Regions from separate parts of the Microbacterium sp. PRC9 genome, predicted to be linked through region 1. Evidence: riboswitches for the same ligand, from Rfam matches in the RefSeq annotation. Region 1 holds a riboswitch; each other region holds the start of a gene.
The links. Region 1 has a riboswitch for thiamine pyrophosphate ahead of Q9R33_RS13415 (ECF transporter S component). Riboswitches for the same ligand answer to the same signal wherever they lie in the genome.
Positions count from the first base shown of each region.

Region 1 (5,236 bases):
CGAGCGGCTGGTCGCCGGCGGCTGAACCGGGGCCGAAGCACCGGCCGTTGAGCGAAGGGCGCTCTGGCGCCCGCAGACGAAACGTCGTCGAACCGACGACGAGCTCAGGACCAGACGAACCGGAACGTGCCCGCCGCGACCGCCACGCCGATCGCGAGCGCCATGATCACGGTGCCGCCCAGCAGCGCCACGGCGTCACGGGGGTGCAGGCGCGACGGACGCGCCCACGTGCGGCGGATGCCCGAACCGAAGCCGCGCGCCTCCATCGCCATCGCGAGCTTCGTGCCGCGGCGCACCGCGAAGACGAGCAGCACGAAGGCCATCGAGAAGAAGCGGCGGACGGCGCCGCTGTCGCCGACGCCCCGCGCCCGGCGTGCGAGGCCCATGCTGCGCCAGTCGTCGAGGAAGAGCCCGAGCGTGCGGGTGCCGGCGAGCACGCCGAGCACGAAGCGCGACGGCAGCTTCGCGACCTGGGCGAGCGCGTCGGCGAGCTCGGTCGGGTCGGTGCGGCCGAACAGCAGGATGGTCGGCAGGGCGAGGGCGAGCACGCGCAGGCACACCGCGATCGCGAGGGCGATCGAGTCGTCGCTGATCGTCGCGTACCAGAACGACCAGTAGACGGTGCCGCCCGGCTCCGCGTACAGCAGCATGCTGAGGCCCGCGACCGGCGCGAAGACGAGGATGGGCAGCATCCGTTTCAGCACCGTCAGGGCGGCGAGGCCGGTCAGCGGGATGCAGGCGATCTGGAGCACGATCGCCACGAGGGCGCTCGTGGCGTCGATGGACGCGAAGAGGGGCACCGACAGCAGCAGCGCGAGCGCGATCTTCGTGACCGGGTTCACCCCGTCGAGCCAGGCGCGGGGCGCCGCCTCGGCCTCGGCGGTGCGCGCGTCGACGGCGGTCACGATCCCACCCCCGCGTGCACGGGGAGGCCGAGCTCGATGCGGTGGCCGCCGAGATGGCGCAGCACGTCCTCGTCGTGGGTGACGGCGACGACCGTCGTGCCGGCGTCGATCTCGGACTGCAGCAGCTGCACGAGCTCGATCCAGCCGCGGCGGTCCTGACCGAAGGTCGGCTCGTCGAGCACGATCACCGGGGGCGCGTCGGCGAGCACGGTCGCGACCGAGAGCCGGCGCTTCTGCCCGCCCGACAGGGTGAAGGGGTTCGCGGCGGCGAGCGGTGCCAGGTGCAGCCGTTCGAGCAGTTCGTCGACGATCTGGTCGACGGCGGCCGGGTCGACGCCGCGCGAACCCGGCCCGATGGCGAGCTCGTCGCGCACGGTCGCGGCGAGGAACTGGTGCTCGGGCTCCTGGAACACCGTGCCGATGCGCGTGAGCAGCTCGCGCGACGTCCACTTCGACGGGCGCCGGCCGGAGCGGCCCGCGAGTTCCGGCGCGGACTCGACGCGACCCGCCGCCTCGGGCAGCAGGCCCGCGAGCGTCAGTGCGAGCGTGGACTTGCCGGCGCCGTTCGGCCCCGTGATCACGGTCGCGGCCGCGCGCGGCACGGCGAGGTCGAGCCCCGCGCGCACGATCGTGCGGCCGTCACGGGAGATCGAGAGAGCGGATGCCGCCACAGCCGTCGGCGCGTCGGGCCGGGCGGAAGCGAGGACGGGCAGGTCGACCGGGTGGCCCGGCACCCACACGCCGGCCGCGGCGAGCGTGGCGCCGTGACGCGCGAACACCTCGGCGGGCGTCCCGTCGGCGAGGAGTCCGCCGTCGGCCCCGACCACGATGACGCGGTCCATGAGATCGGCCCACACCGCGGTGCGGTGCTCGATCACGACGAGCGTCGCGCCCGTCTCGCGCACCGCACGCTCGACGGCGTCGCGCACCTCGCGGACTCCGTCCGGGTCGAGGTTGGCGGTGGGCTCGTCGAGCAGGAGCACCCCGGGCCGCATCGCCAGCACCCCGGCGAGGGCGAGGCGCTGCTTCTGTCCCCCGGAGAGCGCCTTAGTGGGCCGGGTCAGCGGCACGTCGAGCCCGACGGCGTCGAGCGCCTCTGCGACCCGAGCCGGGATCTGTGCGGCCGGAACACCGAGGTTCTCGCACCCGAAGGCCACGTCGTCGCCCACCTTCGACAGCACGACCCCGGCGTCGGGGTCCTGCAGCACGAGCCCGACGCGACCGCGGTGAGCCTCGGCGCGTCCACCGTCGATGAGGAGCGTGCCGGTCTCGTCACCCTCGTCGGCGCCGCCGAGGAGACCTGCCATGCCGGCGAGGAGCGTCGATTTGCCCGCGCCGGATGCGCCGAGCAGGAGCACGCGCTCCCCGGGCTCGATCGTGAACGAGACGTCGTGGACGGCAGCGGCCCGGCGTCCGCCGTAGCGCCACCCCCAGCCCGCCGCCGTGATGCGGGCGGGGCGGGTCGCCGTCACGTCAGACCTCGCGGCGCGCTTCGCGTCCGACGGCGAAGCGGTTGAGGGCACCGGTCGCGGCGAGCCCGCGCACGGCGAACCATCCGACGAGGCCCGCGAGCAGCGCGCCCGAGACCGCCAGCGACACCAGGTAGATCACGTTGAACTCGAGGGTCTTCAGGATGTTGGGCGAGCTGCCGTAGAACAGCTCGAACACCCAGGCGCCGACCGCGGCGCCGACGCCGGCGAGCATTGCGACGGGCAGCGTGAAGCGGCGGTAGAGGAAGATCGCGAACACGAGCTCGGCGCCGAGGCCCTGCACGATGCCCGAGAAGAGCGTCGAGACTCCCCACACGTTGCCGATGAGCATCGACACGAGCGCGGCGATCACCTCGACGAGGAGTGCGGCACCGGGCTTGCGGATGACCAGGCCGCCGATGACGCCGCCGATGAGCCAGATGCCGACGGCGATGCCGCCGAGACCGGGGGTGAGGCCATCCATGGCGACGAACCAGGTACCGCCGATGGTGTTCCAGGCCCAGAAGACCAGGCCGATCGCGACGCCGAGCACCGCGGCGACGACGATGTCGACGACCCGCCAGCGCAGGCTCCGCGGGGCCTTCGAGTGAGCCGCAACGGGGGTGGATGCGGACGTGGACGCGTGCATATGAGCTCCTCCCTGCGCCGGCATGATCCGGATCAGGTTCGACGGTCGAAGCGTGGATCGCTTCCTCTCAGCCCGGCTCACCGGACTCCCGTGGTGTTGGCGACGAGTATACCGCCGGTTCAGCAGGTATTTTGGGGGGGTGACTTCGGACGACACCCCTGCACCCACGCGTCGCGCGCGACGCGTGCAGACCGGTGCCGTCCCGGTTTCGGGTTCCGAAGACGCGCCCGACGGCGGCATCCTCACGATCCAGACGGGTGAGACGGATACTGTCTACCCGCCGTCGACCACCGCTGCGGTGGACGTGACCGCGGCCGCTCCGACGATCGCCACGGTGCCCGTCGCCGAGGTGCCGTCGGTCGCGACGTGGAACCCCGCGGAGCCCGTCGAGCCGTCCGGCTTCGCGCTCCCGACCGACCTCGGCACCCCGACCGTCACCGCGGTCACGGGCGGGCACACCGCACTCGCCTGGGTCGACGAGTCCGTCGTCGAGCACGGCGCAGCCCCCGCCGACCTGACCGCGGCCGCGACCCCGTACGTGGCAGTCGAGGCCGACCTCCTCTCCGATGCCCCGCGCCGCTCCCCGTTCCGCGCCGCCGTCGTGGTGCCCACGCTCGCGATCGCGGCGGTCGTCGGCGCCTACGCGGCGACGACTCTGCTGTGGCCGCTGCACGCTGTCGCCCCCACCGTCACCGCGATGGAGGTGCAGCCGATCGCGGCGCCCGCCGCCGCGCCCGCGTGGCCTGCTCAGGGCAGCGCGGCCGAAGCGGTCGCCGGCGTCCCGGGAACGCTCGCCTCCACGGCCGATCCCGACGCGATCGCCAGCATCACCAAGATCGTGACCGCGCTGGTCGTGCTCGAGGAGATGCCGCTCGCCGTGGGCGAGCAGGGACCGGAGTACCGCTTCACGTCCGCCGACCGCTCGCGCTACTGGCAGTACCGCGCCGGCGGCGAGTCGGCGCTCGACGTCCCCGTCGGCGGCTCGCTCACCCAGTACCAGATGCTCGAGGGCATGCTCATCGGCTCGGCGAACAACTACGCGGACCGGCTCGCGCAGGGCATCTGGCCCTCCGACGCCGTCTTCGCGTCCGCCGCCAACGCCTGGCTCACCGCCCACGGCGTTCCCGGGGTCACCGTCCGCGAACCCACCGGCATGGACTCGCGCAACGCCGCGAGCCCCGAGGCACTCGTGACGCTCGCGCAGAAGGCGCTCGCCAACCCGGTCATCGCCGAGATCGTCGCGAAGCAGTCCGTCGACCTCCCCGGCGCCGGGCACGTCGAGAACACCAACGGCCTCCTCGCCGATCCGGGCGTCGTCGGCCTCAAAACCGGCACGCTGGACGCCTGGAACCTGCTCTCGGCGAAAGACGTCACGATCGGCGACAAGACCGTGCGCCTCTATGCGTCGGTGCTGGGTCAGCCGAACGACGAGGCCCGCCTCGCCGCATCGCGCGCGCTGTATGCGCAGATGGAGGCGGAGCTGCAGCCCAAGCCCTCGGTGACGGCGAGCACCGTGGCCGGCCAGGTCGAGACGCTGTGGGGCGACAAGGTCGACATCGTCACGTCAGGCGACGCCTCGGTGATCCTCTGGAACGGCGGCAACGGCACCGTCGCCACCAGCTACCACCTCGGTGACAGCCGCGACGCCGGCGATGTCGTCGGCTCGCTCAGCGTGACCGGACCGCTCGACGCCACCACCGTCGATCTGGAGCTCGCGGCCGAGATCACGGATCCGTCGCCGTGGTGGCGCCTCACGCACCCGCTGGATCTCTTCGGTCTCAACGGCTGAGCCGCCGCAGGGATCCGCTCAGGCGGACGGGTGGCCCACGACGCCCTTGCGCAGCAGCGCGTTGCCGTAGGTGCGCGTCTCGCCGGTGCGCACGATGACGTACGCGGTCTTCGCGAGCTCGTAGTACTCGAACCGGTCGACGTACCGCGGATCGTCGACGCCCGCCGCGGCGGCGAGCTCGCGCTGCACGTCGAGCACCTCGCCGTCGGCCGATGCCATGAGATCCAGCGCGGGTGCGTCGTCGAGCGACACCACGCTGCGCACCGCCGCCAGCACCTCCGGCGTCGTCGTTCCCGGCAGATCGATGACGCGTGCACCGATGGCCCACGCCGGGAAGTGCGCGTCGGCGATCACGACCGCGTCGGAGTGGCCCATGCGGTCCAGGTGGAGCAGCAGCTCCCCGGTCAGCAGGGGGTTGATGCCC
Region 1 covers NZ_JAUZUR010000005.1:397,682-402,917, forward strand. The annotation lists gene Q9R33_RS13400 (SRPBCC domain-containing protein) at 1-25, shown strand, start outside; gene Q9R33_RS13405 (energy-coupling factor transporter transmembrane component T) at 105-905, opposite strand; gene Q9R33_RS13410 (ABC transporter ATP-binding protein) at 902-2,377, opposite strand; gene Q9R33_RS13415 (ECF transporter S component) at 2,379-3,023, opposite strand; TPP riboswitch at 3,016-3,125, opposite strand; gene Q9R33_RS13420 (D-alanyl-D-alanine carboxypeptidase family protein) at 3,163-4,812, shown strand; gene Q9R33_RS13425 (RbsD/FucU domain-containing protein) at 4,831-5,236, opposite strand, start outside.

Region 2 (5,236 bases), on a different contig from region 1:
GCGGTACCTGATGCTGCCCGCCGCGCGTAAGCGCGCGTTCCAGCTCAACGAGGCCGGCGCGCTCTTCCCGTGGCGCACGATCAACGGCGAGGAGGCTTCCGCCTACTACGCCGCCGGCACCGCGCAGTACCACATCAACGCCGACGTCAGCTTCGCGCTCGCGAAGTACGTGCGGGCGACCGGCGACAACGACTTCCTCTTCCGCGAGGGCGTCGACATCGCCGTCGAGACGGCGCGGCTGTGGGCGACCCTCGGCTTCTGGCGTTCGAACGACGGCGTGGTCGACGGCGAGGGCGACACGTTCCACATCCACGGCGTCACCGGGCCCGACGAGTACACCACCGTCGTCAACGACAACCTCTTCACGAACGTCATGGCGCGGTTCAACCTCCGCTTCGCCGCCCGCACCATCCGCGAGATGGCGGAGGCCGACGGCGAGGTCTACCGTCAGATGGTCGACCGCCTCGCCCTCGAGCCCGGTGAGCCCGAGGCGTGGGAGCGGGCCGCCGAAGCCATGCACATCCCGTTCAGCCCGAGCCTCGGCATCCATCCGCAGGATCATGTGTTCCTCGAGCGCGAGATCTGGGACCTCGAGAACACCCCGCCCGACAAGCGGCCCCTGCTGCTGCACTTCCACCCGCTGGTGATCTACCGGTACCAGGTGCTCAAGCAGGCCGACGTCGTGCTCGCGCTGTTCCTGCAGGGCAACCACTTCTCCGACGAGGACAAACTCGCCGACTTCGAGTACTACGACCCGCTGACCACGGGCGACTCGACGCTGTCGGCGGTCGTGCAGGCGATCCTCGCCGCGGAGGTCGGCTACCAGGACCTCGCGCTCGAGTACTTCCGGCAGTCGATCTTCGTCGACCTCGGCGACCTGCACCACAACGCCGCGGACGGCGTTCACGTGGCCTCGGCCGGTGGCGTGTGGACCGCACTCGTCGCAGGATTCGGCGGCATGCGCGACCACTTCGGTGAGCTGTCGTTCAATCCGCGGCTTCCCGTCTCGTGGCCGTCGCTCGAGTTCGTCCTGCACTGGCACGGCACGCGGCTGGTCGTCACGGTCACCCGTGAGGAGCTGCGTGTGCGCGCCACGGAGGGCGACCCCGTCGGCTTCAGCGTGCGAGGCGTGGGCTACGTGGTCGGTGCGGGCGAAGAGGTGGTGGCACCGCTCGACGGGCAGGGCCCGGTGATCCCGGGGCGTCCGTCGCTGCGCGAGCTCGGCGACGCGCGCCGCGAGGACGGTTCGCTGCTGTCGGCCTCGGTGCCCACCGTCACCTCGACGATCCCGATCATCGTCGGCGCCGCCGACGTCGAGCACGGCGCCGACGTCTAGCCCTGCTCCGGATCAGGAGATCCGGCGAGGACAGCACCGACTCTGCGGAATCGTCCTGTCGCCGCCGGATCTCCTGATCTCGACCACACCCTCGACGCCCTGGCCTCAACTCACGCCCGGGCGAAGAACTCCCGCTCGTGCTCCATCGAGCGTGCGAAAGCCGCGTCCATGCGCGCCCGTTCGATCGGGCCTGCCTCGAGCGCCGCCGCATCGGCGATCTCGGTCGCCCGCGCCGTCGCCGCGGTGAAGGCGGGGTCGCCGTACATCGCAAGCCAGTCGTCGTACGGGTGCTCGTCGTGTCGCCGGGTGGCGAGACGGATGCCGAGATCGGTGTAGAGCCAGAAGCAGGGGAGCAGCGCCGCGACCAGCTCGGCGTACGAGCGGGCCGACGCGTGGAGGTGGTTCGTGTACGCGAGGGTCTGCGGCGCCGGGGCTGCGACGGTCGCGCCGAGGTGCGACTCGTGCAGCCGCCGCTCCTCGACGATCGAAGATTCGGCTGACCGCGCCCAGAACGTCTGCTCCTCCGGCGTCGGTGCGAGCGCGCTCGCCTTCGCCAGCACGCGGGAGTACTCGCCGAGGTAGATCGCGTCCTGCGCGAGGTACCGCAGGAACGCCTCGCGCGGCAGCGTGCCCTCGCCGAGCCCGCGCACGAAGTCGAGGTCGTCGACGTCGGCGCGCACGGCGGACGCCTGCTCCCACGCCAGCGTCGACCACGATGCGGGGACGATGGATGCTGCGCCCCGCAGTTCGTGGAAGTGGTCGATCGGACCGTTGCCCTCGCCCACCCGCAGTGCGTCGGCGTGGGCGAGCGCGCCGGTCAGCCACGTCTTCGCGCGCCGAAGCGCCTCGGGCCAGGTCGCGCCGCCCGCGCGGAGCGTCGCCATCGCGGACGAGAGCGAGCAGCCGGTGCCGTGGGTGTGACGCGTCTCGACGCGTGCGCCGCCGACCTCGTGCACGGCGCCGTCGGCCGCCACGATCGCATCCGGGCACTCGGCGCCGTCGAGGTGCCCGCCCTTCAGCAGCACCGTCGTGCCGGTGTCGCGGGCGAGGGTCTGCGCGTCGTCGACGGCCTGCGCCCACGAGGTCGCGCGGGCGCGGCCGGTGAGAACCGCGAGCTCCGCGAGGTTCGGGGTCACGAGATCGACGTCGCGGGCGAGCTCACGGAGCGCCTCCTCGGCCGCGGGGTCGAGCAGCCGGTCGCCGCTCGTCGCCACCATCACCGGGTCGAGCACCACGATCGGCGGGCGCACGCGTCCGAGCCACCGCCGAACCGTGCCGATGATCTCCGCCGACTGCAGCATGCCGATCTTGACCGCGTCGATCTCGACGTCGTCCGACACGGCATCCAGCTGCGCGACGAGGAACTTCGTCGGCGGCACGTGCACCTCGCGCACTCCGCGGGTGTTCTGTGCCACGAGCGCGGTGACGACAGCCATGCCGTAGCCGCCGAGCGCGCCGATCGATTTGAGATCCGCCTGCACACCGGCGCCGCCGGTCGGGTCGGTGCCGGCGATGCTCAGCACCCGCGGGATCGCCACCGCGCGAACCGGCGTCGGTGCGGCAGCGGCGAACGACGTGCCGGTCACCGCGCGACCCCCTCGAGCGAGGGCGCATCGGCCGCGTCCCGCAGCGCGCGGGCCGCCGCCGCCGGGTCGTCCGCGCCGCAGATCGCGGACACGACCGCGATGCCCGCGGCTCCGGCATCGCGGAGCGCCGCGACATCCGACTCGACGACTCCTCCGATCGCGACGCACGGCAGGTCGGTGCCCGCGGCGAACGCGGCGAAGCCCTCGACGCCGAGCGCCGGCGGGTGGTCGGGCTTCGTCGACGTCGGCCGGATGACGCCGACGCCGAGGTAGTCGATCGTGCCGGAGCGGCGCAGATGTGCGGCGGCCCGGTGCTCCGCGGAGTTCGCGGTCCATCCGATCACGGCGTGCGCCCCGAGCAGCCGCCGTGCCGTCTCGGGCGGGAGGTCGCTCTGTCCCAGGTGGACGCCGTCGACGCGGGCACCGGCATCCCGGGCGGCGACGGCCACGTCGACGCGGTCGTTGACGAGGAGCAGGCAGCGGCGATCGATGACGTCCGAGAGGGCTCGCGCCTGGCGCATGAGCTCACGAGCCGTCACCGACTTCGCCCGCAGCTGCACGACGTCGACCCCCGCGCCCGCCGCAGCGTCGACCACGTCGAGCAGCCGGTCGAACGGCAGGCGGCCGTCGGTCACGAGGTGCAGCGCGAGGCGGGCGCCGAGCCCGCTCATCGGATCGCCAGCACGTCGGCGACGCGCGCGTCGAGCTCGGCCGGCTCCGCGGCCACGGCGTCGAGCGCGTCGAGGAACGCCACGGCGAACGTGCCCGGTCCCTCCGCGCGCGCGGCGGCCCGCTCCGACGCGGCCGCGTACAGGACGGATGCCGCCACCGCCGCTTCGAACGGAGCGCACACGCCGAGGAGCGCGGCCATCACCGCGCCGAGCGAACAGCCGCCGCCGGTGACGCGCGTGAGCAGCGCATCCCCGCCATGGACGCGGACCACCCGCTCGCCGTCGGTCACGAGGTCGACCGGGCCCGAGACGGCCACCACGCCGCCGGTGCGCAGCGCGAGCGACCGCGCGGCGCCGGCCGCAGCATCCGTCCCGTCCGTCGCGTCGACGCCGCGACCGCCGCCGCCCTCGCCGGCCACAGCCAGGATCTCGGAGGCGTTGCCGCGGACGATGGCGGGACGGTGCTCGAGCAGTTCGGCGGCGAGAGCCGTGCGTACGGGCAGCACTCCCACCGCGACGGGGTCGAGCACCCACGGGGTTCCAGCGCGCACGGCCTCGCGGGCGGCGTCGCGCTGCTCGGCGGTGGGGGTGCCCAGGTTCACGAGCACGCCGTCGGCGACGCCGGCGAAGAGCCCGGCCTCGCCTGGGATGTCGCACATCGCGGGGGCGGCGCCCACCGCCAGGAGCGCGTTCGCGGTGTAGTTCGTCACCACCGCGTTGGTGATGCACTGCACCAGGGGCGAGGTCTCCCGCAGCGCCGTCAGCGCGGCGGCGGGGGAGAGGGCGGACAGGTGTGCTTCGGTGCGCGCGTTCATCGCGACATCCCTTCGCTCGCATGATCGAGATCAGGTTCGACGGGTGTGTTCTCAGCCCGCCGTGCGGGCACCCCGTGTCACTGCTGAGCAATCTAGCAGGGGATCCCGACGGGTCATCGCCGTGTGTCCTCGGCGTGCACCGTGCGCGTCCGGTCCCGGTCGCCGGGCCCGTCGAGCTGCGGACGCGATGCGATGCGCCGAGCCTGCCGCAGTGTCGGCCCCACACCGTAGGCTGGGGGAGTGACCACCGCCCTCTACCGCCGCTACCGGCCCGAGTCGTTCGGCGAGATGATCGGGCAGTCGCAGGTCACCGAGCCGCTCATGACCGCGCTGCGCGGCGACCGGGTCGGTCATGCGTATCTGTTCTCGGGACCCCGCGGGTGCGGAAAGACCACGTCGGCGCGCATTCTCGCCCGCTGCCTCAACTGCGCGCAGGGGCCGACGGACACGCCGTGCGGCACGTGCGACAGCTGCGTCGAGCTCGGCCGTGGCGGCGGCGGTTCGCTCGACGTCGTCGAGATCGACGCGGCCAGCCACAACGGCGTCGACGACGCCCGAGACCTGCGCGAGCGCGCGGTGTTCGCGCCCGCCCGCGACCGCTTCAAGATCTTCATCCTCGACGAGGCGCACATGGTCACCCCGCAGGGCTTCAACGCCCTGCTCAAGCTCGTCGAAGAGCCGCCCGACCACGTGAAGTTCATCTTCGCGACGACCGAGCCCGAGAAGGTCATCGGCACGATCCGGTCGCGCACCCACCACTACCCGTTCCGACTCGTGCCCCCGGCCGCGATGCTCGAGTACGTCGAGCAGCTGTGCGCCCAGGAGGGC
Region 2 covers NZ_JAUZUR010000002.1:251,475-256,710, forward strand. The annotation lists gene Q9R33_RS04780 (glycosyl hydrolase family 65 protein) at 1-1,336, shown strand, start outside; gene thiD (bifunctional hydroxymethylpyrimidine kinase/phosphomethylpyrimidine kinase) at 1,447-2,922, opposite strand; gene thiE (thiamine phosphate synthase) at 2,919-3,593, opposite strand; gene thiM (hydroxyethylthiazole kinase) at 3,590-4,408, opposite strand; TPP riboswitch at 4,399-4,493, opposite strand; gene Q9R33_RS04800 (DNA polymerase III subunit gamma and tau) at 4,649-5,236, shown strand, end outside.
Region 2: linked by a shared signal. The riboswitch ahead of thiM (hydroxyethylthiazole kinase) and the one ahead of Q9R33_RS13415 (ECF transporter S component) in region 1 are both predicted to bind thiamine pyrophosphate.

Region 3 (5,236 bases), on a different contig from region 1:
CAGCTCGGCCTCGAAGCGCCCCGCGGCTCGGGCGGCCCGGGCCCGCGCGTGGCTGCGGGCCGCGTGCGCGTCCTGCCGGGAGCGCGCGATCCCGTCGTGCGCCGCGAGGTCCTCGGCCGCCCGTGTCATGTCAGGGTCAGGGAAGCCGGAGGGTGCGAACGGGGCCCGGTCGTAGGCGACACCCCCGACACTGCGCACCGGAGCGGTCGAGGGGCTCTCGACGCCCCCGGCCACCCGCATCCGGTCGTCGCCGCCGCGGATCGCGGCCACTGCGTCCAGCACGGCGGCGAGGCCGCTGCCGCACTGGCGGTCGACGGTGCCGCCCGGCACCGAGGGCGCCAGGCCGGCGGCGAGGGCGGCCACGCGCCCCGGGTTGCCGCCCGGGCCCATGCAGTTGCCGAGCAGGACGTCGGCCACCGTGACGGGCGAGCCCGTCGCCGTCGCGGCGTCGACCAGCGTCGCGCGGATCACGGCGGCGCCGAGCGCGCCGACGTCCAGCCCGGCGAGAGCCCGCCCGCGGGTGCCGATCGGCGTCCGGCGGGCGGCGATGATGACGGGGTCGCGGTCAGACGGCAACGCGCGGCACCTCCCCGTCCAGGACCTGGCGGACGGCTTGCGCCCGGGCCGGTTTGCCCGATGCGGTGCGTGGCAGTTCGCCGGCGAACCACTGCCGTGGCCGGTGAGCAGGTGCCAGGCGGGTCGTGACCGTTTCGCGCAGGTCATCGGCGTGGCCGTCGAACTCCACGAACGCGGCGACGAGCGCCCCGACCCGTTCGCGGGGAAGTCCGAACACGATCGCGTCTCGGATGCCGGGAACAGAGCGGAGCACCTCCTCGACCTCCTCGGGAACGATGGTGGCCGACGCGCTCAGGATCGCGTCATCCGCGCGGCCGAGCAGCCGCAACCGTCCGTCGACGAGCTCGGCGCGGTCGCCGACCGTGGCCCACGCGCCGTCGCGCCGCAGCGGACCGGGGGCGCCCGCATAGCCTGATGCGACGAACGACGACCGCACCCACAGCTCACCGTCGCGGACGCGCAGCTCCACCCCCGGGAACGCCCGCAGCCCGTCACCGTGGTCGACGGCGACGAACGACAGCTCTGCGGCGCCGTAATACGCGACGACACGGATGCCGGCGGCCCGGGCGCGCTCGCGCAGCGCGTCGTCGAGGTGCGAGCCTCCGACGAGCGCCGTCCGCAGCCGCGGCGGGGCGCCGGCGTCGAGCACGACCCGCAGCGCCTGCGGGGTGCAGTGCAGACACGTGGCATCCGGGCCGACGGCGGCGCCCAGCAGCGGACGCGGGCCGCCGGCAAGCGCGTGCGCGACCGAGAACATCGTGAGCGAGGACACGGGCGGCGACGGCAGCGCGACCACGTCATCGAGGCCGACGGCGAGCAGCCTCGACACGGCGCCGAAGGAGTCCTCCCACGAGGAGGCGGTGCGCAGCACGATCCGCGGTCGACCCGCGCTGCCCGACGTCTGCGTCGCCCAGGCGATGCCGTCGGGAGAGCCCGCTTCGGCAGCCGCGGCGATCACCGCATCCCATTGGGCACGCGGCCAGCGCGGATCGCCCACGAGCGGGATGTCGCCGGCTTCGCGCGTCGCCCGCACGCGCTCGAGCAGGTCGGCCGCGTCGCCGGCGAGCGGGACGATCACGACACGGGTGCGGGATCGATGTCGGCGGGCTTCGTCGTCCACGCCCGGCGGAACGCGCGCGGGTATGCCCGCACGAGCGTCACCACGATTGCCGTCGCCAGCACCGCCTTCACCAGATCGCCGGGCACGAACACCAGGCTCATCAGCGCCGTCTCGGCCAGCGGCAGCCGCGTCACCAGGCTCTGCACCGGGATGCCGAGCGCGTACACGACGAGGATGCCGCCGACCACGACGCCGAGCAGCGTGCGCCAGGTCGTGGGCTTGCGGCCGCCGGCGTGAACGATGAGTCCGATCACGATGGCCCCGGCGACCCACCCGAGCAGGTATCCGGCGGACGGGCCGAAGAAGACGCCGATGCCGCCGCGTCCACCCGCGAGCAGCGGCATCCCGACCGCGACGAGGCCGAGCAGGACGGTGACCGACAGCGCGCCCAGCCACGGGCCGAGGATGGCGCCTGCGAGCATGACGCCCAGCGTCTGCGCCGTGATCGGCACCGCGCCGAGGATCGTGAAGCCGCCCGGCAGTCCGAGTACGGCGATGATCGCGGCGAACACCGCGACGCGGGCCAGCGCGGTCGCGTCGAGCGCGTGAACGCCTGTCTGCGGGGCGAGCGAAGATGCGGGGGGAGTGGCCATCGGACGAGGTCCCTTCGATGGATACAGTGGTCCTGAACGGTGTTCACTTGAACGCTGTTCACTATAACGCTGTTCAGTAGAGTGCTGTGATGGGGTCGGCGAGAGCAGGTCGGGGTCACACCCGCGACGAGGTCGCACGCACCGCGATGCGGATCCTCGACGAGTACGGCCTGCCCGACCTGACGATGCGTCGCCTCGCGGCCGCGCTGGAGGTGCAGCCGAGCGCCCTGTACTGGCACTTCCCGAACAAGCAGAGTCTGCTGGCGGAACTCTCCGACCGGATCGTCGCAGAGGTGGACTCCGGATCGGCGGATCCGGAGTGGGCCGCCCGCGTCCGCGCGGAAGCGTTCGCGCTTCGCGCCGCGCTGCTCGCTCACCGGGACGGTGCCGAACTGGTGGCGAGCACGTTCGCCCTCGGCCTGGGGTCCCGGGCCGCGCAGCACCGCCTCGCTGCGGCGATCGCCGCCGGCGGGTTCGACGATGAATCCGTTCAGCGGGCGACCGCGGTCCTGCTCCATTTCGTGCTCGGTCATGTCCTGCACGAGCAGCAACGGCAGCAGTACCGCGACCTGGGTGTCCAGGTAACCGGGATCGACGAACCGCGGCAGGACGAGGCATCGGATGCCGAGTTCGTGTTCGGCGTCGAGCTCCTCGTCGGGGGACTGCAGCTGCGCCGCGGCCACGGCTGACCGCGCGACGCCGGGACTGTGTGCGCCGGGCTCCGTCCGATCGCCTGGGGCGGATGCGGTAGCGTGGCGCTATCCACACGGGTGCCCTCGCAAGGGCTGAGATCGGGCTGACGCGGCCTGCGACCGTTCGAACCTGTCCGGGTAATGCCGGCGAAGGAAGTAGGAGTCGCCTCCATGGAGTCCGTCCATTCATCGCGCGTTCTCGCGCATCTGCACGACGGTGAACACGACATCCGGGTCCCGGTGGACCGGATCGCGCTGGAGCCGTCTCCTGACGGGTCGGTCAACGCGCCGGTGACGGTGTACCGCACCCAGGGTCCGGGCAGCGATCCGGTGCGCGGGCTCCCGCCGTTGCGGGAGCAGTGGATCTCCGCACGCGAGGACACCGAGTGCTACGACGGTCGCGACCGGGATCTGCAGGACGATGGGCGTTCCGCGGTGCGCCGGGGCGCAGCATCCGCGGAATGGAAGGGTGAGAAGCGGGCCGCGCGGCGTGCCAAGCCGGGGCGCACGATCACGCAGATGCACTACGCCCGCAGCGGGATGATCACGCCGGAGATGAGGTTCGTCGCGCTGCGGGAGGATTGCGACGTGGAGCTGGTGCGCGCCGAGGTCGCCGCCGGGCGCGCCATCATCCCCAGCAACGTGAACCACCCCGAGTCGGAGCCGATGATCATCGGCAAGGCGTTCCTGGTGAAGATCAATGCCAACATCGGCAACTCTGCCGTCACCAGTTCGATCGCCGAGGAGGTGTCCAAGCTGCAGTGGGCGACCACGTGGGGCGCCGACACCGTCATGGACCTGTCGACCGGCGACGACATCCACACGACGCGCGAGTGGATCGTCCGCAACTCGCCGGTGCCCATCGGCACGGTGCCGATCTACCAGGCGCTGGAGAAGGTGAATGGCGACGCGTCGGCGCTCACGTGGGAGGTGTACCGCGACACGGTCATCGAGCAGTGCGAGCAGGGTGTGGACTACATGACCGTCCACGCCGGAGTGCTGCTGCGGTACGTGCCGCTGACAGCCGACCGGGTGACGGGAATCGTCTCACGGGGTGGGTCGATCATCGCCGGCTGGTGCCTGGCCCACCACCAGGAGAACTTCCTCTACACCCACTTCGATGAGCTCTGCGAGATCTTCGCCCGATACGACGTCGCGTTCTCGCTCGGTGACGGGCTGCGGCCGGGGTCGATCGCCGACGCCAACGATGCCGCGCAGTTCGCCGAGCTGGACACGCTCGCCGAGCTGACGAAGCGGGCCTGGGAGTACGACGTGCAGGTGATGGTCGAGGGACCCGGGCACGTGCCGTTCCATCTGGTGCGGGAGAACGTGGAGCGGCAGCAGGAGCTGTGCGACGGTGCGCCGTTCTACACGCTGGGACCGCTGGTGACGGATGTCGCGCCCGGCTACGACCACATCACGTCGGCGATCGGGGCGACGGAGATCGCCCGCTACGGCACCGCGATGCTCTGCTACGTCACCCCCAAGGAGCACCTGGGACTGCCCAACCGTGACGACGTGAAGACCGGCGTCATCACGTACAAGATCGCCGCGCACGCCGCCGACCTGGCGAAGGGGCATCCCGGTGCCCGACTGCGGGACGACGCCCTGTCGAAGGCGCGGTTCGAGTTCCGGTGGCGCGACCAGTTCGCGCTGTCGCTGGACCCGGTGACGGCGGAGCAGTTCCACGACGAGACGCTGCCGGCCGAGCCGGCGAAGACCGCGCACTTCTGCTCGATGTGCGGTCCGAAGTTCTGCTCGATGCGGATCTCGCAAGACATCCGCGACCAGTTCGGCCTCGTCGCCGAGTCCACGCGCACGACCGGGATGGCGCAGAAGTCCGCGCAGTTCAGGGAATCCGGCGGGACGGTCTACGTGCCGACGCCCGCGCTACGCCAGCCTTAGGCACTGCGCATGGCTCACTCGAACGACCAGAGGGCCGCCGGACGCGGGGAGAGCTCAGACGAGCCCCACCGTGACAGCCGCGGGGAGGGCTGCTCGCAGCCGCCTCGCGCTGTCGGCGGGGTCGTCCGCCTCGGTGATCGCCCGGACGACGACCACCCGCTCGGCGCCGGCCGCCACGACCTCCTCGATGTTCGACAGGTCGATACCGCCGATCGCGAACCACGGACGTGCCGTGGAGATGCTCGTGGCATGGCGGACGAGCCCGGTCCCGACGGCGGCGCGCCCGGGCTTGGTCGGGGTCGCCCAGACCGGCCCGACGCAGAAGTAGTCGAGATCGTCCGCGCCGGCGG
Region 3 covers NZ_JAUZUR010000003.1:177,994-183,229, reverse strand. The annotation lists gene Q9R33_RS07795 (thiolase family protein) at 1-576, opposite strand, end outside; gene Q9R33_RS07790 (class I adenylate-forming enzyme family protein) at 566-1,654, opposite strand; gene Q9R33_RS07785 (biotin transporter BioY) at 1,651-2,289, opposite strand; gene Q9R33_RS07780 (TetR/AcrR family transcriptional regulator C-terminal domain-containing protein) at 2,379-2,978, shown strand; TPP riboswitch at 3,046-3,154, shown strand; gene thiC (phosphomethylpyrimidine synthase ThiC) at 3,153-4,886, shown strand; gene thiE (thiamine phosphate synthase) at 4,941-5,236, opposite strand, start outside.
Region 3: linked by a shared signal. The riboswitch ahead of thiC (phosphomethylpyrimidine synthase ThiC) and the one ahead of Q9R33_RS13415 (ECF transporter S component) in region 1 are both predicted to bind thiamine pyrophosphate.